3 regions of the Alteromonas sp. 14N.309.X.WAT.G.H12 genome follow, and region 1 is predicted to be linked to each of the others. Evidence: predicted binding sites of a transcription regulator. Region 1 holds the regulator's gene; each other region holds the start of a gene.
What was found. Region 1 encodes ArgR, which controls arginine synthesis, uptake and breakdown. Its sites were predicted from a motif close to ANTGAATANNTATTCANT; they were not measured.

Region 1 (7,967 bases):
TCGGTGTAGGCGATTACGCCCAGTGGAATGAAGCCGATAAACAAGCCTTTTTACTCCGTGAATTAAGCTCAAAACGCCCTCTTTTCCCTACGCATTGGGAAGCCTCCGATGACGTCAACGAAGTACTTGAAACCTGTAAAACCATTGCGCAACACAGCAAAGAAGGTTTCGGGATCTACATCATCTCCATGGCCAGTGAGCCATCAGATGTACTGGCGGTACAATTGCTTTTAAAAGAAGCGGGCGTGGACTGGCCTATGCCGGTAGCGCCGCTGTTTGAAACGCTGGATGATTTAAACAACTCTCCCACGGTGATGCGTAAATTGCTGTCCATTGACTGGTACAGAGGCTATACCAAAGGCCGTCAATACGTCATGATCGGTTACTCTGATTCAGCAAAAGATGCCGGCGCACTGGCCGCAGGCTGGGCCCAATATGAGTCACAGGAAGCCTTGGTCAAAGTGGCGAATGAATTCGATACCACATTAACACTCTTCCATGGTCGCGGTGGTACCATTGGCCGCGGAGGCTTACCTGCCCATGCAGCCATTCACTCTCAACCACCAGGCTCTCTTGACGGCGGCTTCCGGGTGACAGAGCAAGGGGAAACCATCCGTTATAAGTTTGGTATGCCTAAGCTGGCTAAACAAAGCCTGGGGATTTACGCATCGGCCATCATTGAAGCCGTGCTGTTCCCGCCCCCAGAGCCTAAACCCCAATGGCGTGAATTAATCATCCAGATGGCGGCTGCCGGGCGTGACAACTACCGTAAAACCGTGCGTCATGATGAAGATTTTGTGCCCTATTTCCGCGTAGCGACCCCCGAGCAAGAACTCGGAAAACTGCCACTGGGAAGTCGGCCATCAAAACGTAAACCTCAAGGCGGTATTGAAAGCCTTCGCGCAATTCCCTGGATATTTGCCTGGGCACAAACCCGCCTGGTGCTGCCCTCTTGGTTAGGTGTAATGCGTGCCATTGATAGCGTCAAAAACCAAAGCGATCCGGCGGTAGTGGAAGAAATGTTCGCTGAATGGCCATTTTATCGCTCGCGCTTATCTATGTTGGATATGGTTTTCCACAAATCCGACCCCCGTATCAGTGAAGCGTACGATGAACGCCTTGTACCAGACGAGCTAAAGCACTTTGGTGATGCATTGCGTGAAGAATTATCAGAAAGTATCGATTCTTTACTGGCGCTTACCGGTCAAAAGAGCATCATGGATAAAGACCCTCACGGTAAGGAATCCATGAATATCCGCGCCGGTTATCTACAGCCCTTACATTATCTGCAAATCGAATTACTGGATCGTATCCGAAAAGCCGGTGATGATGTGCACAACTCTGTACTGGAACGGGCTATGATGGTCACCATCGCAGGTATTGCTATCGGTATGCGAAATACCGGTTAAGAGACTTTTCACGCAGGCTCTAAATTCAGAGCCTGCGTTTGTTTTATCCTATCAATGACCCCTTTCCCTTCGTTATTCTATTTTCTCTTTTTATCTCGGCCTTCATTGCCATAATCGATAAAGATCACCCCTATTGGCCGCCAAGACGCCCGTTTTTACCTGTATATTCGTTATACTAGTGATTATCATGGTAAAATCCCCAACAGCCCTTCTAAAAAAGAATAATTACTATTATCATGTGCCCTCATTATTTTAGTCTTCCCTTTTACGTGAGTTGTGCATGAGATTATCGATAGGTAGCGCCCGTCAATGGCATTGGATTTCTGCGGCCATATGTTTAGCCGGTATGCTCATGTTCGCCATTACAGGGATCACCCTGAATCACGCTACCGATATTACTGTTCAGCCCCAGGTTCGTAATATGGAAACTACGGTGCCACCATCAATTCTCGCCACTATCACAGCATTGCCTGAAGGCAATACACAGCTCCCTGTGGCACTCACCCAATGGCTAAAGGATGAAAAGGCTATTTCTCCGCCGTCAAATAAACAAGGGGAATGGGATGGCGTTGAATTGTATCTTTCCTGGCCCGGTCCAGGTCAGGATCATTGGCTCGCCATTGATACTCAGATGGGAGAATTGGTTTATGAAGGTGTTGATAGAGGCTGGATCGCGTATTTTAACGATTTACATAAAGGCCGAAATACCGGCACCATTTGGAAGTGGTTTATTGATATATTTTCTGCCGTGGTGATCATATTTACGGTCACCGGATTACAACTTCTCATTAAGCAAGCCCCCCATAAATCGTCTACCTGGCCCGTTACGGCATTAAGCCTGCTGATCCCTGTATTCATTATGCTCGTTTTTATTCACTAAGTCGGATCTATTGCTGTGACCGAATCTCAACGCTTGCTGTTCGCTGTCGCCCTTACTGTCATTTATGTCATTTGGGTAGCTATACTGCTGTGGCGACACTACCGTCCGAAATTATCAAAAACAGCCATCGATCAAAGTACGTTTCTAATTGCCTACGCCAGTCAATCCGGCAATGCCCGCGCGTTAGCTGAGCAATACGCCAACGATAAAGCGGGCGAATACCCGGTACTGTTAACACGGTTATCCGATTTATCCCTTAGCGAGCTTACCCACATCAAACGCGCCCTGTTTGTTGTTAGTACCTACGGTCATGGCGAACCACCGGATAATGGCCGTTCATTTTACCGCAGTTTGCAAAACCCCAAAAATGCCAGCTTGTCATTGCAAAATCTCACATTTGATGTGGTTGCCCTCGGTGACAGTCATTATCCCCACTTCTGTGCTTTTGGCGAACAGCTGTATCAATTACTTGAAAAACACGGTGCAACGGCGGGTGCAGCCCTTACCCGGCTGGATCATGCCAAAGGAGAAACAGGCAAAAGTGCCGTTTTCTTTGCCACAGGAACATCGAACAATTTTATTTTAGACAATCGTACCCAATTAAATAAAACCTCCGAAACCCCGCTGTTCGAACTTTCTTTTTTCAGTGACCGGATGTCATGGGAAGCGGGGGATATTCTCGATATATTACCAGCAAACAGCGAACTGGAAGTTACCCGCTGGTTGCACAACCACAATATTAGCCCCGATTTAGAATTTGACTTTGAAAATCAAGCCTGGACTGCCAAGCGCTGGCTTACCTATCGGCAGCTTAATTCACCGCAAACCGACACATCGCCGGTGGCTAGCTTAACGGCCCTTCCCCTTAACGCAACTCGCAGTTATACCATTGCGTCGATACCTGAAGAAAAACAGCTAAAGCTGATTGTTCGTCAGCACAAACTGGATAACGGTAAACTGGGATTAGGCTCTGGCTGGCTAACGCACTATGTGACTGTCGCAGAGCAAGTCAAAGGAAAAATAAAACCTAACCCCGCCTGCCACATTCCTGCGCTGACTTCGCCATTGTTGCTTATTGGCGCCGGAAGCGGTTTGGCCGGCATACGTGCACAGCTGAGCAAATTCACTCAACCTGCTTTAGCCATTAAGCCAAGCCGTATTTGGCTACTCTATGGCGAGCGTTATCCAGACAAAGACGATGTTCTTGAACAAACCTTAGATACCCCGATTAAATCCAGCACAATTCGGGTGGATAAGGTTTTCTCTCGCTGTCCTAATCAGCCCCAATACGTGCAAGACAAGCTCGTGCAATCGGCAAAGGACGTAAAAGCCTTAGTCGACGCTGGAGGGCAAATTTATGTATGCGGCAGTTATGAAGGAATGGGAGAAGGCGTACATGGCGCGCTATTAGCTATCCTGGGTGAAGAAAAAGTACAATTTCTCATCGATACGCAACGTTATCATCGCGACATTTACTAGCGAACATAAGTACAAATACAAAAAAGCCGGCTTATAAAAAGCCGGCTTTTGATTCAATAGACTTCGCTTAACCGTTTACGAACTCAACACCAATTTTGATGTCGCCACGTAAACCTTCCAGCATGTCATCTTTTGCTTTCTGTTCGAAGGCGCTTAGGTCACCGTAAGGCAGAATTTCTTCTACACCATTTGGTCCTAAACGAACAGGGTGAGAGAAGAAGGCAGCATCATCGCTGTCGTCAGTTTGTACGTAAGTGTACTCAACCACATTCTCACCTTGCATCGCTGCAACTAAAGACAGACAGAAACGGGCAGCCGCTTGTCCCATAGAAAGGGTTGCAGAACCGCCACCGGCTTTAGCTTCAACCACTTCGGTACCTGCATTTTGAATGCGAGTTGTCAGGCTAGCCACTTCGTCATCGGTGAAAGACACACCTTCAACCTGTGATAACAGAGGCAGGATCGTTGTACCAGAGTGACCACCGATAACAGGAACGTGAACACTAGCAACGTCCAGTCCTTTTAAATCAGCAACAAAGGTTTCTGCACGAATAACGTCAAGGGTTGTTACACCGAACAATTTGTTCTTATCGTAAACCCCTTTTGCTTTCAGTGTTTCAGCTGCAATAGCAACCGTGGTATTTACTGGGTTAGTAATTACACCGATACAAGCAGAAGGACAATGATCAGCCACACCTTCGATAAGGGCTTTCACAATACCTGCGTTGATATTGAACAAGTCTGAACGATCCATACCAGGCTTGCGAGGTACACCCGCCGGGATCAGAACTACGTCACAACCTGTCAGTGCTCCGCCCAAGTCATCTTTACCATGACCGGTAACTTTCACCGCTGTGGGTATGTGGCTCAGGTCTACTGCAACACCTGGAACAACGGGCGCAACATCGTACAATGCCAATTCAGAACCAGCAGGCAATTGTGTTTTCAACAACAATGACAACGCTTGACCAATACCACCGGCAGCACCTAACACGGCTACTTTCATACCATTTCTCCTATGGATATTTACTTGTCAAATAAACGGAGCGTCACACTAAAACAACGCTCGGCAAAACTCAATGGCCCAATCCTCATCTTATGTGAATATCGGGCATTCACTGAAAAATTATGCAATATCATGAATTAATATGCACTAACATTGCTTAAGCGAGTGGGCTACGGCACAATATTAGCGTAAGTCTTTACTAACACCAATTACGACAGGAAATTATGGCCAATTTAAAACAAGAAAAATTGATCAAAGCCTTTAAAGAAATCCTAAAAGCGGAAAGCTTCGGTTCTCAAGGTGAAATTGTAGAAGCGCTAAAATCTCAGGCTTTTGACAATATCAGCCAGTCAAAAGTGTCTCGCATGCTCAGTAAGTTTGGCGCAGTACGCACACGAAACGCTCGCGGCGATATGGTTTATTGCCTACCACCTGAACTAGGAATGCCTACGGCAAAAAGCCCACTAAAACAACTTGTCCTAGACATTGTACACAATAATGTGATGGTTATCATAAGAACCAGCCCTGGCGCAGCACAACTTATCGCAAGATTACTGGATTCATTGAGTCAAAAAGATGGCGTATTAGGCACCATCGCCGGGGACGATACCATATTTATTGCACCGGCTGATGTCACGCACATTGAAGAATTAAGACAACGTGTTGAAGATTTATTCGAAAATGTTTAATTTCTATCAAAAATCAAATTTTATAATAATTAAAAATCGCCCAATTAAATTTAAAAAAGCACAAAAAAAAGCCGCCATATAAAATATGGCGGCTAAAACTAAATCGTACCAAGGAGATACAAATTAGAAACACACGCTGCTAATCTAGCAAATTAACTTTAAGGTTTGTGAAAACTAACGTAAAGTTAGTGCAAACTTCCTCTAAACCTGCATCATACCCTGCGCTCTACTCTCCCTCACACACCACTATACATCTTTAACTTTAAGGAAAAGCTTTTTACATTTATTCAAAATAAATATAGATTTTAAAAAAACAACATCGCGAACAAAAAACAAACAACCCAAAACCCATTCACTGTAAATAGTTCCTATAGCAATGTAATTTTTCGGTAAATACGGCTTAATTCGTGCAAATTTCAATAAATGTAAATTGCCAAACATCCCGATGAAGTGCTTAATTCCCCCGACCGGATACATCCGTAAAAAATAAATACAACAAACGAAGATGAATTTTTTATTTAATATCACCTTCAAGACAGGGGACTCTAATGTTTAAGAACAAACGACTTAGTTTGGCAGTAAAACGCAGTATGTTACTTGCGGGTACCGCAAGTATGCTAACCACACCTCTAGCCTTTGCACAAAGCGCTGATGAGGAAGAAGCTGCACCAATTGAAAAAATCGAAGTAACAGGTTCACGTATTAAGCGTACCGATTTAGAATCGGTATCCCCGGTTACGGTAATCACTGCAGAATCTATCGAGTTATCCGGTGATACGTCCGTAGCAGAAGTATTACGTAATTCTTCTATCAACACCTTTGGTTCCTACCGTGGCCAATCAGGTTATGGCTCTGGTGCATCGGCATCCAGCGAAGTTAACCTGCGTGGTTTAGGCTCTGGTGCCACCTTGGTACTTTTAGATGGCAGACGCTTACCGGGTTTAGGCTATGACGGTGGTTCATCGTCAGATATGTCCATGATCCCTATGTCTATCGTAGAGCGCATTGAAATATTACGCGACGGTGCATCGGCCATCTATGGTTCAGATGCGGTGGCAGGTGTAATTAACATCATCACCAAAAAAAGCTTTGATGGTGTGGAATTAGGCTATACCTTTGAAGATCCAGGTGTAGACGGCGGTGATTCTAACCGATATAACTTTGCAGCAGGTTTAACCAACGATAAAGGCAGCATTGTCTTCGTTGCCGAACATGAAAATACCCAGGAAGTCACCGATGCCGCTGTGGTGGGTGAAGATGTTGGCTATTCTACTTACAGCCCCGTTGCTAACTTCTATGATAGCGACACCGACAGTTACTATTACAACAGTGACCTTTGTGAAGACATCGATGATACAGTAGATACCGGTGATCGCTGTGGTTATTACTATGGTAACTCCACCTGGTTATATGGGGCCACTGAGAAAAACTCCATCATGACCAAGATTCAGTATACCCTTGCTGATAACCTGGAATTTATCTCTCGCTTCTCTGCCACCCAAACTACCACGGATTCCCGATATGCGGCGACGCCGGTATCCACATCTACCCTGACCATTGATGCCGATAACGCCATGAACCCCTATGGCACCGACGGTACCGTATATTTCCGAACCACAAGTTTGGGCAACCGTGATGCCACCACTGAAAAAACCAATTTTGAAATCGTCGCAGGTTTGGAAGGTTACTTTACCTTGGCCGACTCTGACTGGGATTGGCAACTTTACTATCAGCGCACTACGTCAAAAGAAGAAGTATTCAACTACAACCTGGTTAACGATACGGTGGTTCAGGACTTAATAGACAGCGAAGAACTGGATTTGTTCAATGTTCAGGGCTTAAGTACTGAAGACTGGATTGAATATAACTCAGATTTGCTGGAAGAAGCAGAACATACCGGTATTTATCAATCTGACCAATTACGGGATATTATCGACGGCAATATTTCTGGCCAGGTATTCCAAAACAACTTTATGACAGTAAGCGCGGTATTTGGTGCTGAGTATTCTAACTTAGACTTTACCCAAATGTCTGATCCGGAATCGGCCTTAGGCATTATATCTGGTGGTTCTGGCGGTGATGACGTATATGCCACCCGTGAGCGTCAATCCTATTACACTGAGTGGGCCATTGAGCTTCCTGCAGACGTAGAAGTGTCAGCGGCGTTACGTTACGACGGCTATGACCTTGAAGGGGACACCGGGGAAGAAATCTCCACGTCACACTTCTCTGACACAGTGCCTAAATTAGGGGTAACCTGGCGTCCAACGGATGATATGTTATTACGCGTCAGCTGGGGTGAAGCTTTCCGTGCACCCACAATGAGCGAACTGTTCTCTACCATTTCGTACAGCTTTGAAAGTGCCTATGATACTTATTACTGCGATACCTTAGGTAATGCCTCAGCAGATACAAGTTATTGTTCGACGACTCAACAGCACCTCACGTATTACGGTGGTAACCCAGATCTTAAACCAGAGAACTCCACCTCATTAACCTTGGGC
Region 2 (7,967 bases), on a different contig from region 1:
TGGCACGGTGATTACCGCTTTCTCCTATTCCCCCAAATGGCGCGGCACTGCTGGCACCGGTAATGGGGCGGTTCCAGTTAACAATACCAGCACGAATGCGGGCAAAGAAATAGCGATAGTCTTCTTCGTTATCGCCAATGAAGCCCGCAGATAGACCATAACGTGTGTTATTGGCCTCGCTAATGGCAGAGTCGAAGTCGTCATAGCGGATCACTTTAAGCAATGGTCCAAAATGTTCCTCGTCTGGCAGGGTATCCAGAATGCCGGTGACATCAATAATTCCCGGCGTGGCAAAGCCTTTTTGTTTGTCAGGCTGGGTTAGCCGTACCAGTACATTTGCGCCCAGGTTTTCTAGCTCCTGTTGTGCATCGGCCATCATTTTGGCTGCAGCGGCAGAAATCATCGCCCCCATAAAGGGCTGTTCTGCATCGTCGTAATTACCGACTTTAATGTGTTTTGTCACGGCAATGAGTCGCGCTAAGATCTTGTCACCGTCATTGCCCACAGGCAGGAACAGGCGTCGGGCACAGGTGCAACGCTGACCGGATGTGACAAAAGCCGATTGCACAATATCATGGACAACGGCATCGGTGTCTTTTGCATCTTTGATAATAAGCGGGTTGTTGCCGCCCATTTCCAGTGCCAATATCTTGCCCGGATGGCCAGCAAATTGTTCATGCAGGATTTTGCCCGTGCGGGAACTCCCGGTGAAAAATAAACCATCGATATCACTGTGAGATGCCAGCGTTTTACCGGTTTCCACTTCCCCTTGAACCAGGTTAAGTACACCGGCGGGTAAGCCAGCTTGAGCCCATAAATCCACCATAAAGGCTGCCACGGCGGGGGTGAGGTCGCTGGGTTTAAATACGATGGTATTACCTGCTAACAATGCGGGCACGATATGTCCGTTAGGCAAATGACCGGGGAAATTATAGGGGCCAAAGACGGCAACCACACCATGAGGTTTGTGGCGAATAAAAGCCTGCCCAACGGGCATGGGATTTTCAACTGTTCCTGTGCGCTCAAAATAGGCTTTCTCGGAAATCCCTATTTTGCCAATCATGGCGCCCACTTCGGTGGCCGTTTCCCACTCCGGCTTACCGGTTTCTTTGGCGATGAGTTGAGTTAGGGCCGCTTTATTTTGTCCCAACAGATCGCCATAGGTTTTAATAATGGCTAATCGTTGTGTGACCGATTGTGCTGCCCAATCTGGCGCACTGTTGCGGGCCGCTTTGACGGCTAAATCAACTTGTTGTGGTGTGGCAGCCTTGCCCTCCCAAATGATCTGGTTTTTTGCTGGATCGACGGATTGAATCGTGTGTCCTTGTCCCGCGATCCACTCACCATTAATGAAGAGTGTCGTTTGCATGTATGGATCCTGTCGTTAGTCTCGATAGGCAATAGGTGCAAAACGCACACTATCACCCTCATTGATATTGAGTGCTGCCGCGGTTTGTTTTGTTATTACGGCAACATTATTGTCTTCGCTAACCGCCAAATCAGTGGCAACGGCGCGAAAATCTTTCACTGAGGTGTTAATGATGTAACAGGTTTGTCCTTCCTGAGCGACCTTTTGGTCGTCGATGAGAACCGGCAGTTTTCGGCTGGCCTGTGCAGTGCGGATATGACTGAGGTTGGCTTCCACGGTGGGGCCGGCATCGAAAATATCCACATACCCGCGATATCCAAAGCCTTCTTCCTGCAACAATTGCAGCGCTGGGCGGGTTTTGTCGTGTACTTTGCCAATCACCGCCTGGGCATCTTTACTTAACAAGTTTACATAGATGGGGTATTTGGGCATTAACTCGGCAATAAAACGCTTGTTGCCAATACCGGTGAGATAATCAGCGGTAGGGAAGTCCAACGAGAAGAAGTGTTCTTCTAGCCATGCCCAAAAGGGAGAGCGACCTTCCTCATCATTCACGCCGCGCATTTCGGCTATGATGGTTTCTGAAAAGCGTTCCCGGTGCTCCATCATAAACAGAAAGCGTATTTTCGACAAAAAGCGGCCATTAATGCCGCCCCGGGCCTGTTCACGAAGAAATAACGTACATATCTCCGTAACGCCGGTGTAGTCGTTGCATACCGATAAAATATCGACGGTGTTGTGAATATTAAGTTCACGGGAGGCATGCACCACTTTGCCAACGTGATAGTGATAAAACGCATCATCCAGTCCCACCGCCGCTTCGATACCGGTGGTACCTACCACCGTGTTGGTGTCGGTATCTTCCAGCACAAAGAGGTAGGACTGATTGCCCGGAGCGTTCACCTGTGATGAAAACGCCGCTTCTGCGCGGGCAATTTTCTTCCTCAATAAGGCTTCGTTTACCGGTAAAGAGGTAAATCCGACACCTGATTCCACGGCCACTTGGTGTAAGGCCGGGTAATCTTGTGCCGAAATGGGGCGAATAATATACATAGTCGCTCGCTCTTTAATGTGGGGTTTTAAGCGCTAACAACGTGCGCTACGGCACGTTCGAAGCGGGCCATACCTTCGCGGATCTCGGTTTCACCGATGATAAGCGATGGCGCAAAACGCACCACGTTGGCACCGGCCACTAAACACATCAGCTTTTCATCGGTGGCGGCAACAAGAAAGTCCCGCGCCCGGCCTTGGTAGTTTTTGTTTAATGCGGCACCGAGTAATAAGCCTTTACCTCTGATTTCGTCAAATACAGCGTATTTTTCATTGATCTGAGCAAACAATTGACGGAACAGGGCTTCTTTTTCAGTTACACCGTTGAGAACTTGTGGGGTGTTGACCACATCTAACGCAGCTTCTGCCACTGCACAAGCCAGCGGATTACCGCCGTAGGTGCTGCCGTGGGTACCGGGTTTTAAGTGCGCAGCAATGGCCGCTGTGGTTAACATGGCACCAATAGGGAAACCACCGCCTAACGCTTTTGCTGTGGTTAAAATATCGGGAACCACATCCAGCCCCATGTAGGCGTAAAGTTGACCGGTACGGCCCACTCCAGATTGCACCTCGTCAAAGATTAACAGAGCATTGTGTTTGTCACATAACGCCCGTACTCCTTTGATGAAGTCAGGATCAGGGGAAATAATACCACCCTCACCTTGCAGCGGTTCTATCATAACGGCACAGGTGTTGTCGTTGATCATAGCTTCAAAGCCGGCAAGGTCGTTGTAATCGCAATGCTTAATGGCGCCGGGTTTAGGTCCAAAACCGTCAGAATAAGCGGTTTGACCACCTACGGTAACAGTGAAAAAAGTACGTCCATGAAAGCCTTGATTAAACGCAATGATCTCGTTTTTGTGTTCACCAAATTGCTCTAACGCGAAGCGACGGGCTAACTTAAGGGCCGCTTCATTGGATTCGGCACCTGAATTGGCAAAATACACGCGTTCTGCAAATGTGGCATCGGTGAGCTTTTTGGCTAAACGTAATGCGGGCTCGTTGGTAAAGACATTACTTAAGTGCCAAAGTTTGTTGCCTTGTTCTGTCAGGGCATTCACAAGGGCTGGATGGCAATGACCTAAAACATTTACCGCAATACCGCCGGCAAAATCGATATATTCTTCGCCATTCTGATCCCAGACGCGAGAACCTTCACCACGAACAGGCACCATGTTCGCTGGATTATAGTTTGGTACCATGACTTCATCGAAGGTAGCGCGAGTTACTTTCATTCTATTTCCCTCTGTTATCAGGCATCCAGCAGGCTCATTGTATGGGGTTCGTGGATGCGAATAGGACAAGTTAGCCTAGTAGTATGCCATTTTTAAGTTGGATTTGTAAGCCAATGAAATTGGCTGTAGGCCTTATTTTTCGCGGGGTTTGGCTTGTTTTGCAAGAAAAGTGAATAACTATTTAGATGCAACCCCACTTGTCATTCCATTTGTTGATATGTAAAGAAAGGAAAGTTATAGCAGTGACAGGGAATAAAAGAGGATATTCAATACCATGAATGAATATCCAAAAAAATTATTCTCCTTTGATGTTTTCAATCAGCGGAAGTTGAAAAATATCCACCATCTTCAAGTGGTCGCGCTGTGCACGGGTCAGGGCGATGTTTGCCAAGGCCGATGCTATTTCTTGCTTGTCTAAAAACTGGCTTTGGTGGAGCATTCTTATGGATGTGTATTGTTGAGCGCTGGATAACAAATCAGCCAGTGCATTTGATTCATTTGCTGGTTCTACGCATGCTAAATAGGTGGAGGCCAATGGCAAATGACTAAAATGCATGTGTTTCACAATATGGGCATTGAGGGTATCGGCATACATATTTTGTATGGCAATAAGATAGTTTGCCGAGGCTGGCAACTTTGTTAGCGCCGCGTGCAAGGTGGTTTCTCGTTCCGCTTCAGCTTCTTGCAGCATTTCTATCTGAACTTGTTCAAAATATTTAAAGTAGAGCCGTACAATAGCGCAGCGCCCTAACTGGGAAAAAATCCCCACCGTATAGGCTTCGTGAGGTTCTATATCATTGGCGGGTGCAAGCTCCCGTAAGGTTAAAGCGGTGCCTTGGGCGTATTGCAGTAGGCGGTTTTTTATCTCTGGGAAGGGATCGGTAATTTTAGGCAGAGCCTTACGCAGAATAATGTATGGCAGCAACAATCTGAGGTTGTTAATACCCAAAAAGCTTAACGCGGTGCGCAATGTTTCAACGGGAATAACCTTTCCTCGGGCATCACGGCGCCGAAATTTAGGCGCATTAACCACGCTTAGCAATTCTTCATACAGCCAGGGCAGCGCCGCCGCATGGGGCTCTATACGGGAAATCGAGGTGGATTTTACCGATAGGATATCCAGCAAAGGGGCGATATTTTCATCTAACCCTAAGATGTCTTTAAACACGGTCTGGGGTTTAGAAAAATGACCTTGGATCTGATTAAACACCCGTTGGTGCAGCATCGCATTAACCCGATCTAAGTATGACGCGTCTTTATCCGCTTGAATTTGCTTATTTTTTATTGCGACTTTTTCAACATGAAGCAACCGTCGTCGTGCGTTATTTTGTTCTGATTCGTCAAAACTCACTTCGCCAGGACTACGTTTTCCCAACATTTGTGCTACCCGCGCCGGTGTGATGAGCAGATTATCGAATCGCTCATCCAAGGGGGGAAGGGATGGATGACTTGCTTTCACGAAAGTGCGGCTCCGGCGATTAATTGGCCCTGTGCACAAGGCTTCAGATACTGAATAAAACAAGGTTGGGGCTCATTCATCAAAATAATATAACTTGGTTATCGGCCGGTAGGCAGTATTTTTTGAGCTTTTATTGCTGCAAATGACTTTTTATAGTGGGTTGCTTGTTGAATAAAGGTGTTGAGTAATGCGTGTCCATGTTCTGTGAGTAAGGATTCAGGATGAAATTGTACGCCCCATATGGGCAAGGATTTGTGGCTAACCGCCATAATTTCCCGTTCCCCTGGGGTTTCTTCGCACCAAGCATCGACGCTAAAAGTATCGGGTAACGAGTCAGGGGCAATAACCAATGAATGATAACGGGTGACCTGAAACGGCGTCGGCAGATGTTGAAAAAGACCACTATTGTGATGAATTAAGGGTGAGGTTTTGCCGTGTTTTATGCAGCGTGCGCCAACAACCTGTGCGCCAAATGCCTGACCGATGGATTGATGGCCTAAACACACGCCAAGCATGGGAATTGTACCGGCAAAGGCTTGAATCGCCGCAAGGGTAATACCAGCTTCATTGGGGGTACAAGGGCCCGGTGAAAACACCAGCATATCCGGCGCTAAGGTCTGGATTTGTGACAAGGTGATGGCGTCGTTGCGGATCACGCGCACAGTCTGGCCCAGTTCCGTAAAGTACCGGGCAAGATTATGGGTAAATGAATCGAAGTTATCGATTAGTAGTAGCAATAACTGAGCCCTGTGATTGGGAGTCTGTTAACGGGGACGGGGTATAAAGCCCACTGTGTCGTAGACTTTCTCTAACGTCACCGCGGCTTTGGCTGAGGCTTTTTCTGCCCCCTGTTTCATGACGTCATCTAAGTAGCTGCGGTCTTCCCGAATGGCCCGGAATCGCTCCTGAATTGGGGTAAGTAAGGCAACGACGGCTTCGGCCACATCACCTTTAAGGTGTCCGTACATCTTATCTTCGTATTCACCCACCAGATCATCGACCTTTTTCCCCGTGGCTAAAGACAATAAGGTGAGCAGGTTCGACACTCCAGGTTTTTCCTGTGGATTAAAGTAGATACGGGCCTGCTCGTCAGAGTCGGTAACAGCACGTTTGATTTTCTTGGTGATTTTTTTCGTATCTTCCAGTAAGCCGATAAAGTTATTGACGTTATCGTCAGACTTGGACATTTTTTTGCCAGGCTCCTGAAGACTCATAATACGGGCGCCAAAGTCAGGAATATAGGGCTCAGGAATGGTAAACACATTGCCATAAATGTTGTTCATGCGGGTGGCCACGTCCCGGGCGAGTTCTAGATGTTGTTTCTGATCATCACCCACAGGAACCTGGTTGGCCTGATAGATTAAAATATCCGCCGCCATTAAGGTCGGGTAGGTCAACAAGCCGGCATTGATGTTACTCACATTTTTAGCTGACTTATCTTTAAATTGTGTCATGCGGTTCAGCTCACCCATTTGGGTGTAGCAATTTAATACCCACGCAAGTTGAGCATGCTCGGGCACATGAGACTGAACAAACAGAGTACTTTTTTGCGGGTCGATGCCACAGGCAAGGTATAAGGCTAAGCCGTCAAGGCAGGCATCCCGTAATGCTTTTGGGTCCTGGCGCACAGTAATGGCGTGAAGATCCACAAGCATATACAGGCAGTTGTAGTCATCCTGCATGGACACCCATTGCTTCAATGCGCCCATGTAGTTTCCGATAGTCAATTGGCCTGAAGGCTGACAGCCACTAAGTACGATAGGTTTGTTGCTCATTACTTTATTACCTGATTAAAACGCTTAAATTAAGCTTACTTACGGGATTTTTCCAATTCTTCCCGCATCTGCGTGATGACATGCTGATAATTCGGGGCATTGAAAATAGCGGAACCTGCCACAAACATGTCAGCTCCGGCTTCTGCGATGGAACGAATGTTATCGACTTTTACCCCCCCGTCAATTTCAATTCGAATATTTTGTCCGCTTTGTTGTACTTTCTCTTTCACTTGGCGGAGTTTATCTAACGTTGAAGGAATAAACGCCTGCCCGGAAAAGCCGGGGTTAACGGACATAATAAGAATATGATGGAGTTTGTCCATGACATGATCAAGATAATGTAGGGGCGTTGCTGGATTAAACACCAGTCCCGGTTTACATCCATGATCGATGATAAGTTGCAAAGAGCGATCAATATGCTGACTGGCTTCAGGATGAAAGCTGATGTAGCTGGCTCCCGCGTTGGCAAACTGTTCAATGAGTGCGTCTACCGGCGAAACCATCAGGTGCACATCAATGGGGGCAGTGACACCGTAATCTCTTAAGGCTGAACAAATCATAGGGCCAAAGGTCAGGTTTGGCACATAATGATTATCCATAACATCAAAATGAACCACATCTGCGCCAGCGTTAAGTACCGCCACCACGTCTTCCCCTAAGCGCGCAAAATCGGCGGACAATATTGAAGGCGCAATTAGAAATTCAGCCATACCCTTTTACCTCTTTACTGGTATTAAAAACAGGGGGAATCATACCTTGTGAAAACCGGTTTGTCTTGATTATGCGCTGCACCAATAGTGTGAGTATGTGCCAAAGTGGTGCGCGCCAAAGTGGTGCCTGAAAAATGCACGATGAAATCCTCTTATTCCATAGTAATAAAAAATCTTTCAAATCAGTTGGTTAACAAGAAATGATGGATCTTTACTAATCTATTACATTTGGGCATTAGTTTTGCGTTACTGGGTAAAACCAAATAATAAAAATAAGACAGAAAACGCGTACATGGTCTATTCGTCATTTGCGCAAAAATAATAGTTAATATAACGGAGAACACATGAAAATTTCGATGAAAAAAACCT
Region 3 (7,967 bases), on a different contig from region 1:
CTCTACATTGTCAACACCAGCAAAGGCTAGCATTTTTTGAATATTGGCAAGATAGCCTTCACGGATTTTTACGAAGCGCTCTTCATCGCTTAAGTAATAGTCACGATCCGGTAAGCCCAACCCACCAACGCCCACGCTAACCTGGTATTCATTGGGATCTAACCGGTTATAGGAAAGGCCTGCGTAAATAGGAGAAGCCGTACCGTAAAGCCAGGCTTGTCCCATCACTGTGGTTAGGGCTTTTTGATTGGAAATGGCATCGATTTTATTCAGTACGTCGGCAATGGGTTCTACGCCTTTTTCATTTAGTGCATCCACATCCATATAGGCGACATAAAAGTCATGAACCAGTTTCTCTTCCTCAGACAAATTCTCTTTTTGCAGCAGATCGTCAATGATACTTTTTACCTGCTCAATGCTGCGGTCTGCCAAGGCGGAAAATGCGCCAAATCGCACTTTATCGGCAGGCAGTTCGTAGTTTTTGTACCAGGTGCCGTTAACGTATTCAAAAAAATCGTCACCAGGCTTTACGGTTGTATCCATAGCCGAAAGCTCAATGCCTGTATTGCCTAATTCAGGTTTTCCCTGAGCAGGCGCTGGGGCAGCGGCGCTAGTTTGTGTTTTTGTTTGCTGTTCTGGTTGGCTGCAAGCCGATAAGGTCATTGCTGAGGCGATGGCAACAGCGATACAAGTATACTTCATTGTCGTTACTCATTTTTTATGTTGAACGCAGTGAGAAATCACCTGCGCATTGGTTTTTGTTTTTAATCGTTCTTTCATTGCTTGATTAAACGGTAATACCGCAGCCGCTTGATCAAAATAGTGTGTCATCTGGCTTTTTTCCTCAGTTAAAAAGTCTCGCACCGCATGGTGAAAACCGGCGTGGTTTAAATGGTGCAAAGACACACAAAAGGTAGGCTCGAAGCCTCTGAGTATTTTATGTTCACCCTGTGTGCCAGGATTAAATAAAGGTAATTTATTCTCTATAGCAAATGCAATCCCTTGATTGTAACAACATTCGAAATGCAATCCGTCAATCAGTTGTGTGGTGCCCCAATATCGCCCGTAAAGGCCAGTTTCATCATAAAAAAGCAAAGCGCTGGCAATGGGAATATCGTCTTTTCTTGCTTCTATGATCAGCATCGAGTCAGACAGGGTGTTGTACAGGTGAGTAAAAAACTCAGGGGTAAGGTAACCCGTATGACCGGAACGCTTCATATAGGTAAGTTGATAACAACGAATAAAAAAATGAAGGTGTTCGGGACGAAGGGCGTTACCGGTTAAATGATGAAAACTAACCCCTGCTGCGGTTAGCTTTTCTTTTGATTTACGTAATGATTTACGTTTGCGAGAGGTAAGGGTGGCAGTAAAATCGTCAACATGATGATAATCGTAATTATACCATTGAAACTGCACAGAAAAGCGGGCTAAAAAATCCTGTTCTAAAAAGAGAGGGCAATCTTCAGGAGGCATAAATAATAAATGCGCCGAGGAACAGCCCCCTTGGTATTGCCCTTTTATGGCAGTCACCGCTTGCTGGGTGACTGCGCTAAGATCACAATCTGGCATCGACAGCAAACGGCCGCCAGTGACCGGCGTAAAGGGGATCGCACTAATCCATTTCGGATAATAGGACAGACCATGCTGGGCATAAGCATCCGCCCAGCTGTGGTCGAAAACATACTCGCCATAACTGTGGGTTTTTAGGTAGCCAGGCATTGCACCTACCACCGCGTCGTTACGGTACACAACAAGATGAGAGGGCGTCCAGCCGGTATCTTTTCCTACGCACCGGGTTTGTTCTAAACCATAAAGAAAATCATACTGAAGAAAGGGGCCGGCATTCTTCGTAAGATTAGCCCATGTATCTGGCGAGATTTGTTTTATCGAAGAAATGAAAGCACAAGTATAGGTCATGTTATTGTGTAATTATTGGGTTAGGTGCGTGAATAATCCTAGCAAGCCGTATTGAAATTAGGAAGTTTACGCCTATATAGAAAAACCATGACAGACTCAAACCGTAAAATCATTATCGACGCGATTACCCGCATGCTTTCACGACGAGAGCACAGTTGTCAGGAAGTGTATAGGAAACTCAGCCAAAAGGGGTTTGCGCGGGATGATTTTATGTCCATTGTGCAAGAATTTGTGGATGCAGACATTTTAAGTGATCACCGATATGCGCAAATGCGGGTGCGAGCTTGCGCTGCAAGAGGCATTGGTACAAGCCGTATCAATGGGGAATTAAAGCAGCAAGGCATTGACGAGTCGCTGATTTCAGCGGCCATTGCCGAGGCGGAGATTGACTGGTTTGAACTGGCCCTACAGGTGAAACAGAAAAAGTTTGGCCAACAAGTTGAAGGGGATTTTAAACATCGGCAAAAACAAATGCAGTTTTTGCATTACCGTGGTTTTACCCAGGAACAAATCCAATACGCCGTAAATGGCGACTAATTTCACCGTGTAGCGCTTAACAAATAAACGTAATCCGTGGTATGTTTGCGCCCTGCGGGCGTTGCAGAGGTTAATTTACAACCTAAACGCACCACAATCATATACCCGCATCAGACAAGGCAGATTTAATTCCTCGTCAAAGCCTTGTGATGTTCACCGTTAATAAAGAGTAGGACGTTAGAAATTCAATGACATTATCAACTGCTGACATACGCCAAAAGTTTATCGATTACTTTAAAAGTCACGGCCATCAGGCAGTGGCCAGCTCATCACTTGTGCCGGCAGACGATCCTACACTTTTATTTACCAACGCAGGTATGAACCAGTTTAAGGATGTGTTCTTAGGCGCAGAGAAACGTAGTTATACCCGAGCGGTGTCGTCACAACGCTGTGTACGAGCTGGTGGTAAGCATAATGATTTGGAAAATGTGGGTTATACGGCGCGCCATCATACTTTTTTCGAGATGCTGGGTAATTTTAGCTTTGGTGACTATTTTAAGAAAGAAGCCATCACCTTTGCCTGGACATTTCTGACCAAAGAGCTGGGACTGCCCAAAGAAAAGCTATTGGTTACGGTGTATTCAGAAGATGATGAAGCCTTTGCGATCTGGGAAAATGACATTGGTGTCCCTGCAGACAAAATTATTCGTATTAGCACCTCAGATAACTTCTGGTCCATGGGCGATACTGGGCCATGTGGTCCGTGTTCTGAAATTTTCTACGACCATGGCGAACATATTTGGGGCGGACCGCCAGGAACGCCTGAAGAAGATGGCGACAGATTTATTGAGATCTGGAACCTGGTATTCATGCAGTACAATAAACAGTCTGATGGTTCCATGGAGCCCCTGCCGAAACCGTCCATTGATACTGGGATGGGACTGGAGCGTATTTCTGCGATCTTACAAAACGTACACAGTAACTATGAAATCGATCTATTCCAAAATCTGATCAGCGCTGCGGCGAAGATCACCGGAGCAAAAGATAAGGAAAGCAAATCGTTACGGGTTATTGCGGATCATATTCGTTCCTGTGCATTCTTAATTTGTGATGGGGTTATGCCGAGTAATGAAGGTCGAGGCTATGTCTTGCGACGCATTATTCGACGGGCTGTGCGCCATGGCTACAAGTTGGGTGCAAACGATATTTTCTTCTACAAGCTGGTCGCGGCCTTAGTAAAAGAGATGGGCGGGTTTTATCCTGAACTGGCAGACCAGCAACCGGTTATTGAAAAAGTGTTACGGGTGGAAGAAGAGCAATTCAGTAAAACCCTGGAACGTGGCATGGCCATGCTCAATGACACCTTAGCGTCTATGGAAGGCGATACTATTTCCGGTGACGTGGTGTTTAAACTCTATGACACTTATGGGTTTCCTGTGGATCTTACCAATGATGTGGCAAGAGAACATAACGTGAAAATCGATGAAGCAGGCTTTGATGCTGCCATGGAAGCCCAGCGTACCCGTGCCCAGAAGGCCAGTAATTTTGGTACTAATTACAATGACATGGTGAAAGTTGACCATGCCACTGAATTCACCGGTTATACCCATGTTGACGGTGAAGCCACCGTTGTTGAACTGATTTGTGACAATCAGTTGTCGGATCACCTTAAAGACGGTCAGGATGGTATTGTGGTTCTTGATCAAACGCCGTTTTATGCCGAGTCAGGTGGACAGACCGGTGACCGAGGTGTACTCAGAGTTTCCGGTGGCGAGTTTATCGTCTCCGATACCCAGAAGATGGGAAATGCCTTTGCCCATAAAGGCAAGGTGGTAGGTGAAATTCATAAAGGCGACACGGTTAAGGCTGTTATCGATGATAAATACCGTGATGCGGTGAAGAAAAATCACAGTGCAACACACCTGTTGCATGCGGCGTTGCGAGAAATTTTAGGGGATCATGTAACGCAAAAAGGTTCCTTGGTTGAAGCTCAACGACTCCGCTTTGATTTCTCTCATTATGAAGCCATCACCCCAGAGCAATTATTGGCCATCGAAACGCGGGTAAACGAAGAAGTTAGGGCAAACCATACCCTGAAAACACAATTAATGGATCTTGACGAAGCCAAAGCGTCGGGTGCCATGGCCTTATTTGGTGAAAAGTACGATGAAAAAGTACGTGTGGTTACCATGGGCGCATTTTCTGTGGAACTTTGTGGTGGAACACACGTCAATAGAACAGGGGATATTGGACTTTTCAAAATAGTCTCTGAAAGTGGTATTGCTTCCGGTGTTCGTCGCATCGAAGCGATCACCGGTGCAGCTGCCGTTGAGTTTGTACAACAACAACATATGCAGTTGCAATCAGCAGCCAGTTTATTAAAAACTGACCCAGCTAAACTCATTGAACGTATAAGTACGCTACAAGGTCAAAACCGCGATTTGGAAAAAGCGCTGAGTGCCAGCAAACAAAAACTGGCGAGTTTACAAAGCGCTGATTTGCTTAGTCAGGTTGAACTCATTAACGGCACTAAAGTGCTGGTTTGTTCTCCTGAGGGCGTTGAGCCTAAAGCACTGCGGGGCATGATGGATGATCTTAAAAACCGCATAGGTGATGGCATTGTGGTACTCGGTATCGCAGATAGCGGGAAAGTAAGCTTAATCGTTGGTGTAACGAAAAGTTTAACTGGGAAGATTAAGGCTGGCGAGCTGGTCAACTATATTGCTTCTCAAGTTGGTGGAAAAGGTGGCGGTCGTCCTGATATGGCTCAGGCTGGCGGCAGTCAACCCGAAAATCTGTCTGTTGCACTTGCTTCGGTTAACGCATACCTGGCAGATAAGCTATAATTTTGGAAGTAAGCTTTCAGTGAGTTTTTGATGTGACACAAGAACAGGGAATCACTGATGTCTTCCGCGGGTCGTGCCGGGGACAGACAACATATTAAGGGATCTGTTTATGTTTAAGGACCAGGAGCAAGCGAATGCTTATTTTGACTCGTCGTGTAGGTGAAACCTTAATGGTCGGTGATGATGTTACCGTTACTGTTTTGGGTGTGAAAGGCAATCAGGTACGAATTGGTGTTAATGCACCGAAAGAAGTATCCGTGCATCGTGAAGAAATTTACATGCGCATACAAGCTGAAAAGGGCGGACAGCCTGGCAATACTACTGCCGAATAGTGCTACTAAAAAAAGGCCGGATTTCCGGCCTTTTTTTATGTTTACTGTTACAAAGCAGGGTTTTTGAACGATTTGTTTAAAATCGCAGCATCCGCATCATTTTTCTTAAAAAAGGGTTTGACTCCGCACAGAGTATCAGTAAAATGCAGCACCACGTTACGGAGAGGTGGGTGAGTGGCTGAAACCAGTTCCCTGCTAAGGAACCATACCTAATACTGGTATCGAGGGTTCGAATCCCTCCCTCTCCGCCACTATTAAGGTTGGATGTGGTGGCCAACAACAAGTTTTTGCGCGTGTGTAGCTCAGCTGGATAGAGTACCTGGCTACGAACCAGGCGGTCGGAGGTTCGAATCCTTCCACACGCGCCAGCTTTTAAAACACCACCTTTTGCAATAAAATGTGAAAGTACGATTTATGCGTGTGTAGCTCAGCTGGATAGAGTACCTGGCTACGAACCAGGCGGTCGGAGGTTCGAATCCTTCCACACGCGCCACATAGAAAACCCACCATCTGGTGGGTTTTTTTTTGCCTTTATTTGTCTTAGCTCAGTACTTGGGCTTATTCCCTGTTGAATACGTGCGGTAAGTTAATTTTTGTGCGTTTTTATGGTATGAGTACTAGGCACAACATTAAAAACTCGGTGCTTTTGGGTATCTATTTTTGAATGTGAATTCATTTTAATTGTTTATTTATGCAAAAATAACCTTGCTAAGCATTGTTTTTGCATTTTTATCGTGGTACTTATTCACTCCACATAAATATAAGGTGTTTGTAATGACTTCCGATTCATTAGGCAGTTTGTTATATGAAGCTGCTACCCTAATGCTGACAGGAATGCTCTTTGTCTTCGCGTTTCTTATTTTGCTTATCTTTGCAGTTCGAGCTCTAGCGGTATTTTGCAAACGGTATCCGGGAGCAGATCCCATTACTCCAGTAGCTAGAAAAGCGTCGCAGACAAAAAACAACGTCGGTGCTGATGGCGTGGATGGGAAAACCCTATCTATCATCACTGCGGCAATACATCAACATAGAAACACTAAGAAATAAGCCATTCAAGAGGAAACAACATGTCAAAGCCACTGGCCCTGACCGAGTTAGTCTTACGTGATGCACATCAGTCGTTATTGGCAACACGTATGCGTCTGGACGATATGCTGCCCATTGCCAGTCAATTAGATGATGCTGGTTTTTGGTCAGTTGAATCCTGGGGAGGGGCAACGTTTGATGCCTGTATACGGTATCTTGGGGAAGATCCCTGGGAACGTATTCGGGCACTGAAAAAAGCCATGCCTAAAACCAAGCAGCAAATGCTGCTTCGGGGGCAAAACCTGCTCGGTTATCGTCACTATGCAGACGATGTGGTTACGCGATTCGTGGAACGGGCCCACGACAACGGCGTGGATGTATTTCGTATTTTTGATGCCATGAACGATATTCGCAATTTGCAGACTGCGGTGAAAGCGGCCATCGATTGCGGCGCCCATGCTCAAGGCACGATTTCCTATACAATCAGTCCAGTACACACCATCGATGGCTGGGTTGATATGGCAAAACAGTTAGAAGACATGGGTGTGCATTCTATCTGTATTAAAGATATGGCTGGCTTGTTAAAGCCCTATGAATGCGAAACTTTGATCACACGGTTAAAAGCCACTATTGGTGTGCCCATTGCCATGCAGTGTCACGCCACAACTGGTTTAAGTACCGCCACCTATCAGAAGGCAATCGACGCCGGTATTGATATGGTGGACACCGCCATTTCATCTATGAGTATGACCTACGGCCATACCGCTACCGAGACCATCGTATCGGCGCTAGAGGGTACAGAGCGGGATACAGGATTATCATTAGAAGGTTTGGAATCCATAGCGGCTTATTTTCGTGATGTGCGCAAAAAATATGCAAAATTTGAAGGCAGCTTAAAAGGCGTTGATGCACGTATTTTGTTAGCCCAAGTACCAGGTGGCATGTTGACCAACATGGAAAGCCAGCTAAAAGAGCAAGGCGCGGAAGACAAGTTTGATGAAGTGCTTAAGGAAATTCCACGGGTGCGTAAAGATCTTGGTTTTATTCCTTTAGTAACGCCTACCTCTCAGATTGTGGGTACCCAAGCGGTGCTCAATGTATTAACCGGTGAACGCTACAAGAGTATCTCGAAAGAAACCGCTGGCGTGTTGAAAGGGGAATACGGCGCCACTGCTGCCCCGGTTGATGCGCAATTACAAGCACGCGTACTTGATGGCGGCGAACCTATTACATGCCGCCCTGCGGATCTCCTTAAGCCAGAAATGGAGAGTTTGTCGGCAGATCTCGTTAAATTGGCTGAAAGCAAAGGTTTCACGTTGGCGGAAAAGCAAGTGGATGATGTATTAACCTATGCATTGTTCCCTCAAAT

Region 2: the regulator ArgR is predicted to act here: its motif matches at 3,823-3,840, upstream of V5298_RS07460 (aspartate aminotransferase family protein).
Region 3: the regulator ArgR is predicted to act here: its motif matches at 6,232-6,249, upstream of V5298_RS11380 (OadG family protein).

Annotation. Positions count from the first base shown of each region.
Region 1 is NZ_JBAHZB010000011.1:11,439-19,405, forward strand. Features, by position in the region: gene ppc (phosphoenolpyruvate carboxylase) at 1-1,409, shown strand, start outside; gene V5298_RS05915 (PepSY-associated TM helix domain-containing protein) at 1,690-2,289, shown strand; gene V5298_RS05920 (flavodoxin domain-containing protein) at 2,305-3,768, shown strand; gene mdh (malate dehydrogenase) at 3,836-4,774, opposite strand; gene argR (transcriptional regulator ArgR) at 4,999-5,463, shown strand; gene V5298_RS05935 (TonB-dependent receptor) at 6,012-7,967, shown strand, end outside.
Region 2 is NZ_JBAHZB010000016.1:44,424-52,390, reverse strand. Features, by position in the region: partial or broken gene astD (succinylglutamate-semialdehyde dehydrogenase) at 1-1,369, opposite strand, end outside; gene astA (arginine N-succinyltransferase) at 1,385-2,422, opposite strand; gene V5298_RS07460 (aspartate aminotransferase family protein) at 2,449-3,654, opposite strand; gene V5298_RS07455 (HDOD domain-containing protein) at 3,950-5,113, opposite strand; gene V5298_RS07450 (aminodeoxychorismate/anthranilate synthase component II) at 5,212-5,850, opposite strand; gene trpS (tryptophan--tRNA ligase) at 5,878-6,888, opposite strand; gene rpe (ribulose-phosphate 3-epimerase) at 6,924-7,598, opposite strand; gene V5298_RS07435 (TorF family putative porin) at 7,943-7,967, shown strand, end outside.
Region 3 is NZ_JBAHZB010000038.1:11,409-19,375, forward strand. Features, by position in the region: gene V5298_RS11340 (M13 family metallopeptidase) at 1-702, opposite strand, end outside; gene V5298_RS11345 (GNAT family N-acetyltransferase) at 712-1,917, opposite strand; gene V5298_RS11350 (regulatory protein RecX) at 2,005-2,454, shown strand; gene alaS (alanine--tRNA ligase) at 2,643-5,240, shown strand; gene csrA (carbon storage regulator CsrA) at 5,375-5,572, shown strand; tRNA gene V5298_RS11365 (tRNA-Ser) at 5,733-5,823, shown strand; tRNA gene V5298_RS11370 (tRNA-Arg) at 5,864-5,940, shown strand; tRNA gene V5298_RS11375 (tRNA-Arg) at 5,989-6,065, shown strand; gene V5298_RS11380 (OadG family protein) at 6,347-6,619, shown strand; gene oadA (sodium-extruding oxaloacetate decarboxylase subunit alpha) at 6,640-7,967, shown strand, end outside.